DNA from 3 places in the Blastococcus sp. SYSU D01042 genome. Region 3 is predicted to be linked to each of the others. Evidence: riboswitches for the same ligand, from Rfam matches in the RefSeq annotation. Region 3 holds a riboswitch; each other region holds the start of a gene.
What was found. Region 3 has a riboswitch for cyclic di-AMP ahead of ACI79H_RS05210 (M23 family metallopeptidase). Riboswitches for the same ligand answer to the same signal wherever they lie in the genome.
Positions count from the first base shown of each region.

Region 1: it holds a riboswitch for cyclic di-AMP, as region 3 does, so the genes downstream of both, ACI79H_RS10820 (aggregation-promoting factor C-terminal-like domain-containing protein) here and ACI79H_RS05210 (M23 family metallopeptidase) in region 3, are expected to answer to the same signal.
Region 2: it holds a riboswitch for cyclic di-AMP, as region 3 does, so the genes downstream of both, ACI79H_RS10560 (hypothetical protein) here and ACI79H_RS05210 (M23 family metallopeptidase) in region 3, are expected to answer to the same signal.

Region 1 covers NZ_JBJGZM010000004.1:401,350-405,548, reverse strand. Annotated here, with positions in the region: gene ACI79H_RS10835 (flavin-containing monooxygenase) at 1-566, shown strand, start outside; gene ACI79H_RS10830 (SDR family NAD(P)-dependent oxidoreductase) at 566-1,414, shown strand; gene ACI79H_RS10825 (class I SAM-dependent methyltransferase) at 1,419-2,069, shown strand; cyclic di-AMP (ydaO/yuaA leader) riboswitch at 2,194-2,345, shown strand; gene ACI79H_RS10820 (aggregation-promoting factor C-terminal-like domain-containing protein) at 2,422-3,243, shown strand; gene ACI79H_RS10815 (glycoside hydrolase family 3 N-terminal domain-containing protein) at 3,358-4,199, opposite strand, start outside.
Region 2 covers NZ_JBJGZM010000004.1:344,555-348,753, reverse strand. Annotated here, with positions in the region: gene ACI79H_RS10570 (SGNH/GDSL hydrolase family protein) at 1-643, shown strand, start outside; gene ACI79H_RS10565 (hypothetical protein) at 670-996, shown strand; cyclic di-AMP (ydaO/yuaA leader) riboswitch at 1,088-1,251, shown strand; gene ACI79H_RS10560 (hypothetical protein) at 1,544-2,473, shown strand; gene ACI79H_RS10555 (hypothetical protein) at 2,581-2,913, shown strand; gene ACI79H_RS10550 (NADPH:quinone oxidoreductase family protein) at 2,932-3,903, opposite strand; gene ACI79H_RS10545 (siderophore-interacting protein) at 3,969-4,199, opposite strand, start outside.
Region 3 covers NZ_JBJGZM010000002.1:205,092-209,290, reverse strand. Annotated here, with positions in the region: gene ACI79H_RS05220 (maleylpyruvate isomerase N-terminal domain-containing protein) at 1-695, shown strand, start outside; gene ACI79H_RS05215 (TVP38/TMEM64 family protein) at 682-1,341, opposite strand; gene ACI79H_RS05210 (M23 family metallopeptidase) at 1,377-2,663, opposite strand; cyclic di-AMP (ydaO/yuaA leader) riboswitch at 2,675-2,833, opposite strand; tRNA gene ACI79H_RS05205 (tRNA-Ile) at 3,024-3,097, shown strand; gene ACI79H_RS05200 (hypothetical protein) at 3,184-3,744, opposite strand; gene ACI79H_RS05195 (hypothetical protein) at 4,034-4,199, shown strand, end outside.

The DNA.
Region 1 (4,199 bases), on a different contig from region 3:
CCCTGCGCGAGGGGAAGGCGTCGATGGTCACCGACCGGATCGCGACCTTCACCGAGACCGGCATCGAGCTGGCGTCGGGTCAGCACCTCGACGCCGACGTGGTCGTCAGCGCGACCGGTCTGAACCTCCTGGCCATGGGCGGCATGCAGCTGAGCCTCGACGGCGAGCCGGTCGACGTGCCGGAGACGGTCTCCTACAAGGGCATGATGCTCTCGGGCGTCCCGAACTTCTCCATGGTCATCGGCTACACGAACGCCTCCTGGACGCTCAAGGCCGACCTGGTCAGCCGCTACGTCTGCCGGCTGCTTCAGCACATGGACCGGCGTGGGCTCGCCGTCGCCACGCCGCTGGCCCCGCCGGAGGGCGCCGACCTGCCCTTCCTCGACCTGGCCGCGGGCTACGTGCAGCGCAGCATCGCCCAGCTGCCCAAGCAGGGCAGGCGGACGCCGTGGCGGCTGCACCAGAACTACATCAAGGACGTGCGGCTCATGCGTCGCGGCCCGCTCGAGGACGAGGGCATCGCCTTCAGCGCCGCACCGGCCCGGACCGAGCAGGTGGCCGTCTGATGCGCGCCTACGAGTTCGCCGGCGGGACCGCGGTCGTCACCGGTGCCGCCAGCGGCATCGGGGAGGCGCTCGCCGTCCAGCTCGCCGACCGCGGCAGCTCCCTCGTGCTGGTCGACCGCGACGCCGAGCGGCTGGCCGTCGTCGCCGACCGCATCCGCGCAGCTCACCCTCCACTCGAGGTCGACACCTATGTCGTGGACCTCGCCGACGAGGCGGCCACCGACGCGCTGGGGGCGACGCTGGCCGCCGACCACCCGGGGACCACGCTGCTGGTGAACAACGCCGGCGTCGCGCTCGGCGGGCGGTTCGACCAGGTCACCCTGGAGGAGTTCGACTGGGTGCTGGCGATCAACTTCCGCGCGGTGGTGCGGCTGACCGCGGCGTTGCTGCCCACCCTCAAGGCGCACCCCGGGTCGCACCTGGTCAACGTCTCGAGCGTCTTCGGCATCTTCGCCCCGCCCGGGCAGGCCGCCTACGCCGCGAGCAAGTTCGCCGTCCGGGGCTTCAGCGAGTCGCTGCGCCACGAGCTGGCCGAGGACGGGGTCGGGGTGACCGTCGTGCACCCCGGCGGCATCCGGACGCGGATCGCCGAGAGCGCGCGGCTGGGCTCCGGGGTGGACGCCGCGGAGGTCGCCGAGGGCCGCGCCCAGATGGCGAAGCTCCTGCGCATGCCGCCCGAGCAGGCGGCCGCGAAGATCGTCGCGGCGATCGAGGCGCGCCGCCCACGGCTGCTGATCGGGCTGAGCGCCACGGTGCCCGACGTGCTCGTCCGGTTGCGCCCGGGCACCTACTGGCGGTTGGTCGCCCGGGGCATCACCGCCCGCAGGACGGCGGCTGCGCGAGACTGAGGGGGTGCCCGTCCCCGCCGCCTTCATCCGCGCCCACACCCGGGCGGCCCGGCCCTCGCTGGTCCCCGAGCTCCGGTTGCTCGTCGCCTCCGACGTCGTCGCCCTCTGGGAGGCGATGGAGGTCGAGCAGGGCCGCACCGAGCAGGAACCGCCGTTCTGGGCCGCTGCATGGCCGGGCGGGCAGGCGCTGGCCCGCTACGTGCTCGACCACCCGGAGGTCGTCGCGGGACGGACGGTGCTGGACCTCGGGGCGGGCAGCGGGCTGGTCGCGGTGGCGGCGGTGATGGCCGGTGCGCGGCACGTGGTCGCCAGCGAGGTCGACCCGTTCGGCCTGGCCGCCATCCCGGAGAACGCGGCGCTCAACGGCGTCGACGGCATCGAGCCCGCCGGCGACCTGCTGGGGGAGGCGCCGCCCGTCGTCGACGTCGTCCTGGCCGGTGACGTCTGCTACGACCGGACGATGACCGAGCGGGTGCTGCCGTTCCTCGACGCCGCCCGCGCGTCCGGCGCCGAGGTGTTCATCGGCGACCCCGGCCGGCCCTACCTGCCCCACGACCGGCTCGTGGAGGCAGCCGTCCACGACGTCCCGGACACCGAGGGCGACCCCGCCGCGCCGGCCCGCCTCCGCCGGACGACGGTGTGGCGGCTGCCCTGACCTGGGCGGACGCCGGAACGGGACGCGGGTCACGTCAGGAATTCCGGTCCGAGGTTTGTCACGGGGCGATAACGCCGGTTACGTTGGATCGGTCCGGTCGGCGGCACCCCACCCGGGGGAGTCGCGCCGGGCGCCGCCGAATCGCCCTGCGGGCGAGCCGGGGACCCACCGCAGTACTGGGGTGAATCCCGGCCCCGGACCTCCAGTCCGGGGCGGGTAGGGCTGCTTCCCGCCCGAATCCGTCAGCTAACTCGGTAGGCGGCTCACGGAAGAACTGGACAGCTGGCGAGCGCGCCGCCCCTCGGAGGGCGGTCGCTCTGCTGCGCCCTGACACCCGGAGCACACCCTCCCCATGAACCTCCGCACCACCGTGAACGCACGCCTCCGCAACCGTCCGCCGCTGGGTGCCCGCCGGTCCGCCGCCCTCCTCGGCGTGGCGACCGCCGGCGCCGTCATGGTCGGCGTCCTCTCGACCGGTGAGCCCGAGGCCCAGGCCGTCGCGCAGACCGAGTCCATGAGCGTCGCCCAGCAGCTGGGCATCACCACCGACGAGCCGGCCGCGGACGACGCCGTCGCCCCGCTGCAGCAGCTGGCCGCCAGCCGCAGCGCCCGCGACGCCGACCAGACCGCGGCCGAGCTGGCCCAGCTGGCCGCCGAGCAGGCCGAGCACGACCGCCGCGCCGCCGAGGAGGCCGCCCGGATCGCCGCCGAGGAGGCCGCCCGCAAGGCCGCCGAGGAGGCCGCCCGGGCCGCCGAGGCCGCGCGTGCCGCCGAGGCCGCGCGCGCCGCCGAGGCCGCGCGTGCGGCGGAGGCCGCGCGCGCCGCCGCTGCGCCGCGGACCCAGGCGCCCAGCCGGGCCGCGGCCGCTCCCGCTGCGGCGCCGTCGGGCTCCTACCAGAGCTACGCGCTGCAGAAGCTCGGCGGCAACAGCTCCGAGTTCTCCTGCCTCGAGAAGCTCTGGGGCAAGGAGAGCGGCTGGAACCCCAACGCGCAGAACCCGAGCAGCACCGCGTACGGCATCGCCCAGTTCCTGGACAGCACCTGGGCCGGCACGGGGATCGCCAAGACCTCCGACGGCTACCGCCAGATCGACGCCGGGCTCATCTACATCCAGAAGCGGTTCGGCTCGCCGTGCGGCGCCTGGTCGCACTCCCAGGCCAAGGGCTGGTACTGAGCCCCGCAGCTCCACCGCACCACAGCTCCACCCGCACCACTCCACGAGATCTGCACACTCGGGGCCGTCAGGCAGCTGATGGCCCCGAGAGTGCAGATCTCGTGCGTTCCGGGGTCAGTCGAGCAGGCCGGCCTCGGCCTTGGCCAGCAGCGCGGTGCGGACGGCGGCGTCGACGACCGCGCCGAACGCCGGGTCCTCCTCGCTGCGGTCCAGCACCGCGTCCAGCATCGCGGGGTAGGTGTCCGGGGCGACGGTGAGCACGAGGGTGCCGCCGGCGGCCAGGAAGCGCACCGCACGCTCGCCGACCGGCACGCTCCGCACCGCGGCGGCGTTGCCGAGGTCGTCGGAGATCACCGGGCCGGCGAACCCGAGCGTGCCGCGCAGCAGCTCCCCGACGACCACCGGCGAGAACGCCGCCTGCTGCGCGGGGTCGATGAGGTCGTAGGTCGCCGACGACATCATGACCATCGGCCGGGCGGTCGTGGCCCGCAGGGTCGCCGCGAAGGCGCCCACCTGGTCGTCGCCTCCGGTGGTGACCGCGTCGACGACGTCCGCGGTGTCGTCGGTGTTGCCGCGCACCCGGCCCAGCCCCGGGAAGTGCTTGAGGGTCGGCGTGACGCCGGCCGCGGCCAGCCCGTCGGCGATCGTGCTCGCCGCGGGCGCCACCTCCGCGCCGGTGGCCCCGTACTGCCGGTCGAAGTACCCGATCGGCCCGTTGGTGCTCTCCGTGCCGGCCGGGACGACGTCGACCACCGGGGCCAGGTTCAGGTTCACTCCGGCGCTGCTCAGCTGCCCGCCCAGGTCGGCGGCCAGCGCGGCCAGCTGGTCCGGCGGCAGGTCGCCCTGCTCGGTCGCGGGCGGCAGCCGGTCGAAGCCGGCGCCCTTGAGGGACTGCACGCTCCCGCCCTCCTGGTCGACGGCGATCCACAGCTCCGGGCCCCCGCGCTGCGCCTGCC
Region 2 (4,199 bases), on a different contig from region 3:
CGGGGCGCAGCTGACGGACGTGACGTGCGGCGGCGCGGACACCGGTGACTACCTCGCCCCCCAGCACCCGGGCGTGGCCCCGCAGCTGGACGCCGTCACCCGCGACACCGACGTGATCACCATGACCATCGGCGGCAACGACAGCGGGGTGTTCATCAACGCGATCACCCAGTGCGGCGCCGCCGGGCTCTCGACCCTGGGCCAGGGCAGCCCGTGCCGGGACCGCTACGGCGCCTCCTTCGAGGACACCATCCGGAACACGACCTACCCCTCGCTGGTGCAGGTGCTGAAGGCCGTGCGCGCCAGGGCGCCGCACGCCGAGATCGCGATCCTCGGCTACCCCTCGATCCTGCCCGCGACCGGCGGGTGCTTCCCGCTGATGCCGGTCGCGGTGGGCGACGTCCCCTACCTGCGCGGCGTCCAGGCGACGCTGAACGACGCCGTCCGGCGGGCCGCGAACGCGGCCGGCGTGACCTACGTCGACCTGAGCCGGGCCTCCGAGGGGCACGACGCCTGCCAGCCCGTCGGCGTCCGCTGGGTGGAGCCGGTCCTTGCCGGCACCAACCCGGTCATCGTCCACCCGAACGCCCTCGGCTCGTCGCGCATGGCCGGCGAGGCGCTGGCGGCGCTGCGCCGCCTCTGAGCCCCCCAGCAGGAGGGAGCAGGCACGTGGCCGACCTCGGTGAGGTCTTCGCCGCCGCCGTCCGCCGGGTGCTCGCCGAGCACCCGGAGGACGAGGAGCACCGGATGCTGCACGCCCCCGCCCTGGCCGCCGGCGGCCGGTCGTACGGCTTCGCCAGCGGCGACCAGCTCACCGTGAAGCTGCCCGCCGAGCGCGTGCGCGCCCTGATCGCCGACGGGCGGGGGCTGCCCTGCTCGCCGCGCGCGGGGCGGCCCATGCGCGAGTGGGTGCAGATCCCGTCGCCGGACGAGGAGGAGTGCGTGGCGTGGCTGCGCGAGGCGCGCGCCTTCGTCACCGGCGCCCGGCACCCATGAGGCGCGTCACGCCCGAGCGGATTGTCACGGAACCGTAACGGTGGTTACCGTTGAGCGGTCCGGAGGTCGCAACCTCCCCACCCGGGGAAGCCGCCGGACGCCGTTGAGTCGCCCTCGTCCTCCTGGGACGCGGGCGAGCCGGGGACCCACTGCAGCACTGGGGTGAATCCTGCGCCGGGCACGTGCCCGCCGCGGGTAGGGCACTTCTGAGCCCGAATCCGTCAGCTAACCCGGTAAGCGGTATCGGAAGAACGGAGAGCCGCCGGATGGCGCGCCCCTGCACCACCGCACGACCCCGGTCCACCCGCCCCTCCACCCCGCGGGAGACCCCGCACAGCTGAGCGCTGCCTGCCGCTCCGCGCACGCGCCGTCCTCCTCCGGCGGCGACGTCCCGGTACGCCCGCGGTCCCGCACCGGCACCCCCGGTGGTCCGCCCCGCGGCGGTACGCCCTGGAGCCGCAGCGCCCGCAGACCGCACACCCGTCGCAGCCCCTCGTCGTCCCTGGTCGGACGCTGCTGCACGCATCCCCCCGGAGCACCCGCACCCATGCACCCCCGCACGCTCGTCTCCGGCCTGACCGGCCGGTTCTCCACCCCGTCCGCCGCCGGCCACCGCCGGCCCCCGGCCCGCACCCGCCGGCCGGCCGTCTACCTGGGCGTCGCCGCCACCGGCGCGGTCCTCGTCAGCGCGATCGCCGGCACCGGCCCGGCCGCGCAGGCCGAGCCGGTCGACGCGCAGTCGGTCAGCGTCGCCGCCCAGCTCGGGCTGGACGACGCCGCCGGACCGGTCGACGTGACCCAGGACCTCCAGTCGCTCACCGACCTCACCGCCAGCCGCAGCAGCCGCGAGGACGCCGAGGCCGCGGCCGCGTTCGCGCAGGCCGCCGCCGACCAGGCGGTCCTCGACCGGCAGCGGGCCGAGGCCGAGGCCGCCGCGGCCTTCGCGAAGGCGGCCGAGGAGGCCGCAGCAGCCCAGCGCGCGGCCGAGCAGGCCGCCGCGGAGCAGGCCGCCCAGGCCGCCCAGGCCGCGGCACGGGCGCGGGCCACCGCGCCGGCCCCCGCACCGAAGGCCCCGGCCGCGGCGGTCGCCGAGGCTGCGGGCTCCGTCGCCGCCACCGTCCGGGCGAAGATCAACAACACCGCCGGGCCGATCAACCCCCGGGCGCAGGCCGCCGCGGACAAGGTCGTCAGCAACGTGCCGGGCGCGGCGTCGATCACCCTGGGCGGCACCCGCGCCAGCGCTGCCGACCCGGGCGGGCACCCGTCCGGGCTCGCCGTCGACTACATGGTGATGAGCAACGGGGCGCTCGGCGACGCGATCGTGGCCTACCACGTCGCGCACTGGGACGAGCTCGGCGTGGAGTACGTCATCTGGAAGCAGCGGATGATGAGCTCGCCCGGCGTCTGGAAGCCCATGGAGAACCGCGGCAGCCCGACGGCCAACCACATGGACCACCCCCACGTGAACTACCGCTGACCGGGGTGGGGGGCGCTCCCGGGGCCGCGGCTACTGTCGACGGCCCCGGGCGGCGCCGCTCCGCCGCGCCCGCCCCGATCCCGGAGAGCCACCTGGAGGAACCCGCCGTGCCGACGACCGGTCGTGGACGGGGGAGCGACGAGGAGGAGTCGCCCGCGGCTCCGCCCATCCCTTCCTTCGCCTCGCTGCGCGCACCGCGCCGCAGCTCCCCGGCGATGGACGTCCTGGCGCCGCCCCCGGCCGCGCCCGAGCTGCCCCTGCCCCCCGTGCCGCCGCCGGTCCGGGAGCGGCCCGTGGGTGCAGGAGCGGTCCGGCCGCGGCCGGCCGAGTGGCCGGACCTGCTCCGGTTCGGGGTGCGGGTCGCCTCGGCCGCCCTGCGGCTGCCCGGCGTGCTGGTGCTCGAGCCCGCCCGCCGGCTGCGGCGCCTCCTGGGGGAGTAGCGCCGCAGCCCGGCGGGGTCAGCCGCGGACGCGGAGCAGGACCTTGCCGGCGGCCCGGCGCTCGTCGAGCTCGGTGACGGCGGCGACGACGTCCTCCAGCGGGTGCACCGAGCCCAGGACCGGGTCGAGCCGGCCGCTCTCGAGGAGCGGGTAGAGGTCCTCCCACTGCTCCTTCGGGAAGCCGGGAGCGCCCGTCGACCAGAACGCGCCCCAGCCGACGCCGACGACGGAGACGTTGTTGAGCAGCAGCCGGTTGACCTTGACCGTCGGGATCTCCCCGCCGGTGAAGCCGAGCACCAGGATCCGGCCCTCGCGGCCGAGGCTGCGCAGGGAGTCGGTGAACCGGTCGCCGCCGACCGGGTCGACGACCATGTCCACGCCGCGGCCGCCCGTCAGGTCCTTGACCGCGTCCCGGAAGCCCTCGGCCGGGACGACGTCGTCGGCGCCGGCCGCGCGGGCCACCTCGCCCTTGGCGTCGCTGGAGACGACGGCGAGCACGCGCGCGCCGTAGGCCTTGGCCAGCTGCACGGCCGCCGTGCCGAGGCCGCCGGCGGCACCGTGCACCAGCACGCTCTCGCCCTCGGAGAGCCGGCCGCGGCGGCGCAGCGCGAAGTGCATCGTCAGGTAGTTCATCGGCAGCGCGGCGCCCTGCTCGAAGCTCGTGCCGTCCGGCAGCGGGAACACCAGCGACGGCGGGGCGGCGACGACCTCGGCGAAGCCGCCCAGCGACGGGAAGGCCGCCACCCGCTGCCCGGCGCTGACGCCGCTGCCGTCGGGAGCGGAGCGCACCACGCCGGCCACCTCGCTGCCCGGGACGAAGGGCAGCGGGGGCTTCATCTGGTACTCGCCGCGGCTCTGCAGCACCTCGGGGTAGGTGACGCCGGCGACGTGCACGTCGATGAGGACCTTGTCCCCGGCCTCGGGCTCGGGGACGTCGACGACCTGGATCGCCCGGGGGCCGTCGAGGGTGGTGATCTGGGCGGCGCGCACGGGTCCTCCTGAGGTGGGGGTCGGGATGCCTCCGAGCTTGTCAGACCCGGTGCCGACCCCGCCGCTCAGGCGCCGGCCGGCGTCTCCTCCGCCTCGATCGAGGCGTTCCACTCCTGCTTGGTGGACTGCCAGCCGTCCTCGGTGTCGCCGCGCCGCCAGTAGCCCGAGATCGACGTCCACGCGGGGTCCAGGCCGACGAGCGCGCGCAGGTGCCGGCGCAGCTCGCGCACGGCGTAGGCCTCGCCGTGCACGAACAGGTGGCCGCGGCCGGCCGGGAGCTCGGTGGCCCGGACGGC
Region 3 (4,199 bases):
CCTCCGCCCGCACCGGGGCCACGGGGGCACAGCCGGATCCGGACGCGGTCAACGCCCGGGTCACCGCGGCGCACGCCGGCGCGACCCGCGAGGAGGTGCTCGCCGCGCTGCACCGCAACCGGGAGGCGACCGCCCGGTACCTGGCCGAGGAGCCGGTCGAGCTGGACACCGCACCGACCGTGTCGGTCGTCGGCCGGCTGCCGCTGCTCAGCGTCGTCCTCGGGCAGGCGTACGAGCTGGCCGTGCACGGGCTGGACCTCGTGTCCTGCGGCGCCGAGCCGCCGCCGCCCGCGGTGCTGCAGTCGGGGCTGGCGGCGCTGGTGGACGTGACCGGTGCGCTGGCCACCTCGTGCGGGATCACCGGCCGGGTGACCCTGGCGACGCCCGACGGCGGCTGGTCGTTCGACGCCGACCCCGACGGCTGGCAGGTGCACGCCGTTCCTGCGGGCACGCACGAGGGGCCCGCCGTCCAGGGCTCGGCCGAGCTGCTGCTCGAGGCGGCGTCCGGCCGGATCAACCCGGTGCCCGCCGCGGCCCGGCGGCAGATCACGGTGCACGACGTCGGCGGCCTGCTCCAGCTCGCGCCGATCGTGCAGAAGGTGCCGGGGATCCCCGGCGGGCCGATCCTCCAGCTGGCCGCCCGCACGGTGGGCGGCGCCGGGGGGCTGCTGGGGCGGCTGCTCAGGAGGGGCTGACGCCCGACCGACGACGTCGGTACCAGAGGACGCCGACGACCACCGCGGCCAGCGGCAGGGCGAGCGCCGCCGTGGCGCCCGAGACCAGCGCCGGCGCGGTCGCCCCCACGCCGACCTGGACGACGGTGCTCGGGAGGATCCCCAGCGCGGTGGCCGCCACGTACGGCAGCAGCCGCATCGCCGTGAGCCCGGCGCCGTAGCTGAGCACGACGAACGGGACCACCGGGAGCAGCCGGCCGACCAGCAGCGGGACGAAGCCGCGGTCGACGAGGAGCCGGTCCAGCCGGGCCAGCCGGGTGCCCGCGAGCCGGGTCACGGCGGTTCGGCCCAGCCCGCGGGCCAGCCCGAAGCTGAGGACGGCGGCCAGGAGCGCGCCGGTCAGCGCCACCAGGAGCCCTGGGAGGAAGCCGACGACCACGCCGAGCAGCACCGAGACGGCGGTGCGCGGCACCGGAGCCATGAGCACCAGCCCGACGCCACCGACGAGCGCAGCCCAGCCCCCCGGGCCCGCGCCGCGCAGCCGGCCCCGGACGAGGTCGACGTCCGGGAGCTCGACGGTCAGGGCGAGGACCACCGCGGCGGCCAGCAGCAGGACCAGCAGCGCCGCACGGAGCCAGGTGGTGTCCGCTCCCCCCGGCGCCCGCACCGCTCCATGATCCGGTACGGGCGCCGATGCGCCGGTCAGCAGCCGCCGAGGGAGATGCCGCGCTGGCTGAGCCACGGCACCGGGTTGGTGCGGTTGGCGTAGAGGCCGCCCTCGTGCACCTCGAAGTGCAGGTGCGGGCCGGTGGACTGCCCGCGGTTGCCGACCTCGGCGATCTGCTCGCCGGAGGCGACGACCTGCCCAGGGCTCACGAAGAACTGGTTCACGTGGCCGTAGAGGGTGATCGTGCCGTCGCGGTGCTGCACCGCGACGGCGAGGCCGAAGCCGCTGGCGGGGCCGGCCTGGAGCACGACGCCGCCCTCGGGAGCGTGCACCGGCGTGCCGATCGGCGCGGCGATGTCGACGCCGGCGTGCAGCGTCCCCCACCGCGAGCCGTAGCAGGAGGTGACCCGGCCCGTGGTCGGGGCGGTGGCCCCGCCGGCCGAGGCGAGGGCGCTGCCCCCGGCACGGCTGGCCGGGCCGGAGGGCACGGCGGTGGTGGTGACGGCGCTCGCGGCAGCGGCGGCCGCCTCGCGGGCCGCCTGCTGGGCCTCCCAGGCCACGGCAGCGTCGCGAGCGCCCTGCATCTCGAGCAGTCGGATCTCCGCTGCCCGCAGCTTCTCGGCCAGCCCGAGCTTCTCCAGCGCGACGGTGTCGAACTCGGCCTGCGCGCCGGCCAGCTGGGCCTCCGCGGCGGCGTGCGCCTCGGCGGCCGCGGCGGAGGCGCGGTCCCGCTCGGCCACGGTGGCCTGGGCATCCCGCTCGGCACGGGCCTGCTGCACCCGCACGATCTCCATGGCGCCCAGCGTCTCCGCCCGCTGTGCCCCGAGGACGTCGAGCGTGGCGGCCTGCTGGAGCAGCTCCGCGGGGCCCTCCGCCTCCAGGAGCAGGTGGATGTCGCCGAAGGACGACTCCTGGCCACCGCCCATGTAGGCCTGCCGCCCGATCTGGGCGACGTCGTCCTCGGCCTCGCCGACCGCCCGCTCCGCCTCCGCGAGGGCGGCGGCGGCGCGCTCGGCCTCCCGGTTGGCGGCGTCGAGCGCGGCCTGCGCGGCCAGCGCGTTCCCGCTCGCCGCCTCGGCCTCGAGGGTCATCCGCTGCAGGTTGTCCTCGGCCTCCTGGACGCGCGCGCCGAGGGCGGCGATCTCCGCGGCGACGGCGTCGTGCGCGGACTGCGCCTCGTCGACCCGCGCGTCGTCCGCGGGGGCTGCCAGCGCGGCCGGCGCGGCGATCAGGGCGGCGGCGAGGACGGCGCCGGTGGCGAGGGAGGTGCGCAGCCGGCGCCTCCGGGGAGTGGTGCTGATGCGGTGGTGCAGGGTCGCCAACGCGACGGTTCTCCGTTCCTCACGTCCGCCTACCGGGTTAGCTGACGGGTTCGGGCCGTTAGGTGCCCTACCTGCCCCACGTCCCCGTGCGCGGGCAGGACTCACCCCAGAACTGCGGTGGGTCCCCGGTCCCCCGGCCATCAGGCCGGCGGGTTCGGCGGGGTCCGGCCGAGGCCCTCGGGTGTCGACGGCGGAGCTCGGCTGGACCGCAGGGAACGCTACAAGCGGATCGCGGCCATGTCACAGCCCGATAACGGTGCCGGCGGTCGCCCGGGGTGAGGACTCGCCGTCGCGACCAGCACGCCTTCGCCGCCGAGGGCGCCGGTGTGATCCGCGCCTCTCTGGCAGGCTGTGAGCTCGGGGGCGGTAGCTCAGCCGGTCAGAGCATGGGACTCATAATCCCTGGGTCGTGGGTTCGAGCCCCACCCGCCCCACTCACCGCTCGCGTCGAAGGTCAGCCACACCTGCGGCTCGTAGAGCTGCACGAAGAGGTCGGCCGGCACCTCGAGGACCTCCGAGCTCATCGGCCCGTCGGGTCCGGCGCACCAGCGACGGACCACGCCGGCGCCCTCGAGGACGAACAGCTGGCCCGCCGATCCCCGCGCCGTGGGCTCGGGGGCCGTGGCCAGGTCGGGTACCTGCGGTACGGCCCCTTCTCCACCCAGCCGGAGGAGGCGGACCACACCGGGGCGGGCCCCGCCTCGGCGACCGTCCCTCCCGCGGCGTCGACCACCAGGGCCTCGACCGCCGTCTCCTCGCACTCCTCGGCGGCGCCGGCCCGGCGGGTGACGACGACGCCGTCGCCGTGGGCCGCGATCTGGTGCCCCTGGCCCGTCGGCCGCGTGACCTCGGTGAGCTCCTCAGTGGGGTCGAACCGGTGGACCGCGGCAGCGCCGTCCTCCTCGGTGAGGATCCACGCCGCGCCGCCGGTGCCGGCGACCACCTGGAGCACCCGGTCGACCTCCGCGGTCGCCGCGAAGTCCGCCGGTGGGGCGGGGACCTCCGTCGCGTCCACGTCGGCGCCGGCCCCGCCGCTGCACGCGGTCAGGAGGGCGAGCACGGCAGCGGGCAGCGCCGGCACGAGCCGGCGTGGTCGTCTGCGGGACGTCGGCCCTCCGCACGTGTGAGTCGGCCGAGTTCCACCGCAAGCCACGGCCTGGACCGACCCGTGATGCAGAACCGCAACGTTGGCCGGCGGGCCGCTGACCGCGGGCTCAACCGGCGATTCCTACCGGCTCCGCACCGCCTGCGACAAGGGCTTCCGACCTCGTCCGGGCAGCACGTCGAGCGGCGCGGGAACACCTTGTCGCCGCCCGAATGCGGCCAGTACCGTCCGCCGCCGACTGGATGTGGACCCCGGAAGGGAAGCAATGACAGGACGACGACGGTCGACCCTGGCGGTGCTCTGCGGCGCCGCGGTGTCGGTGGTGGCCATGGCAGGACCGGCGGTCGCAGCGCCGCCGGACCCGCCGGGTCGCCTCTGCGCGGACGGGAACTGGTTCGCCATCGAGTACTCGGCCTCGTACGAGGGGGCGA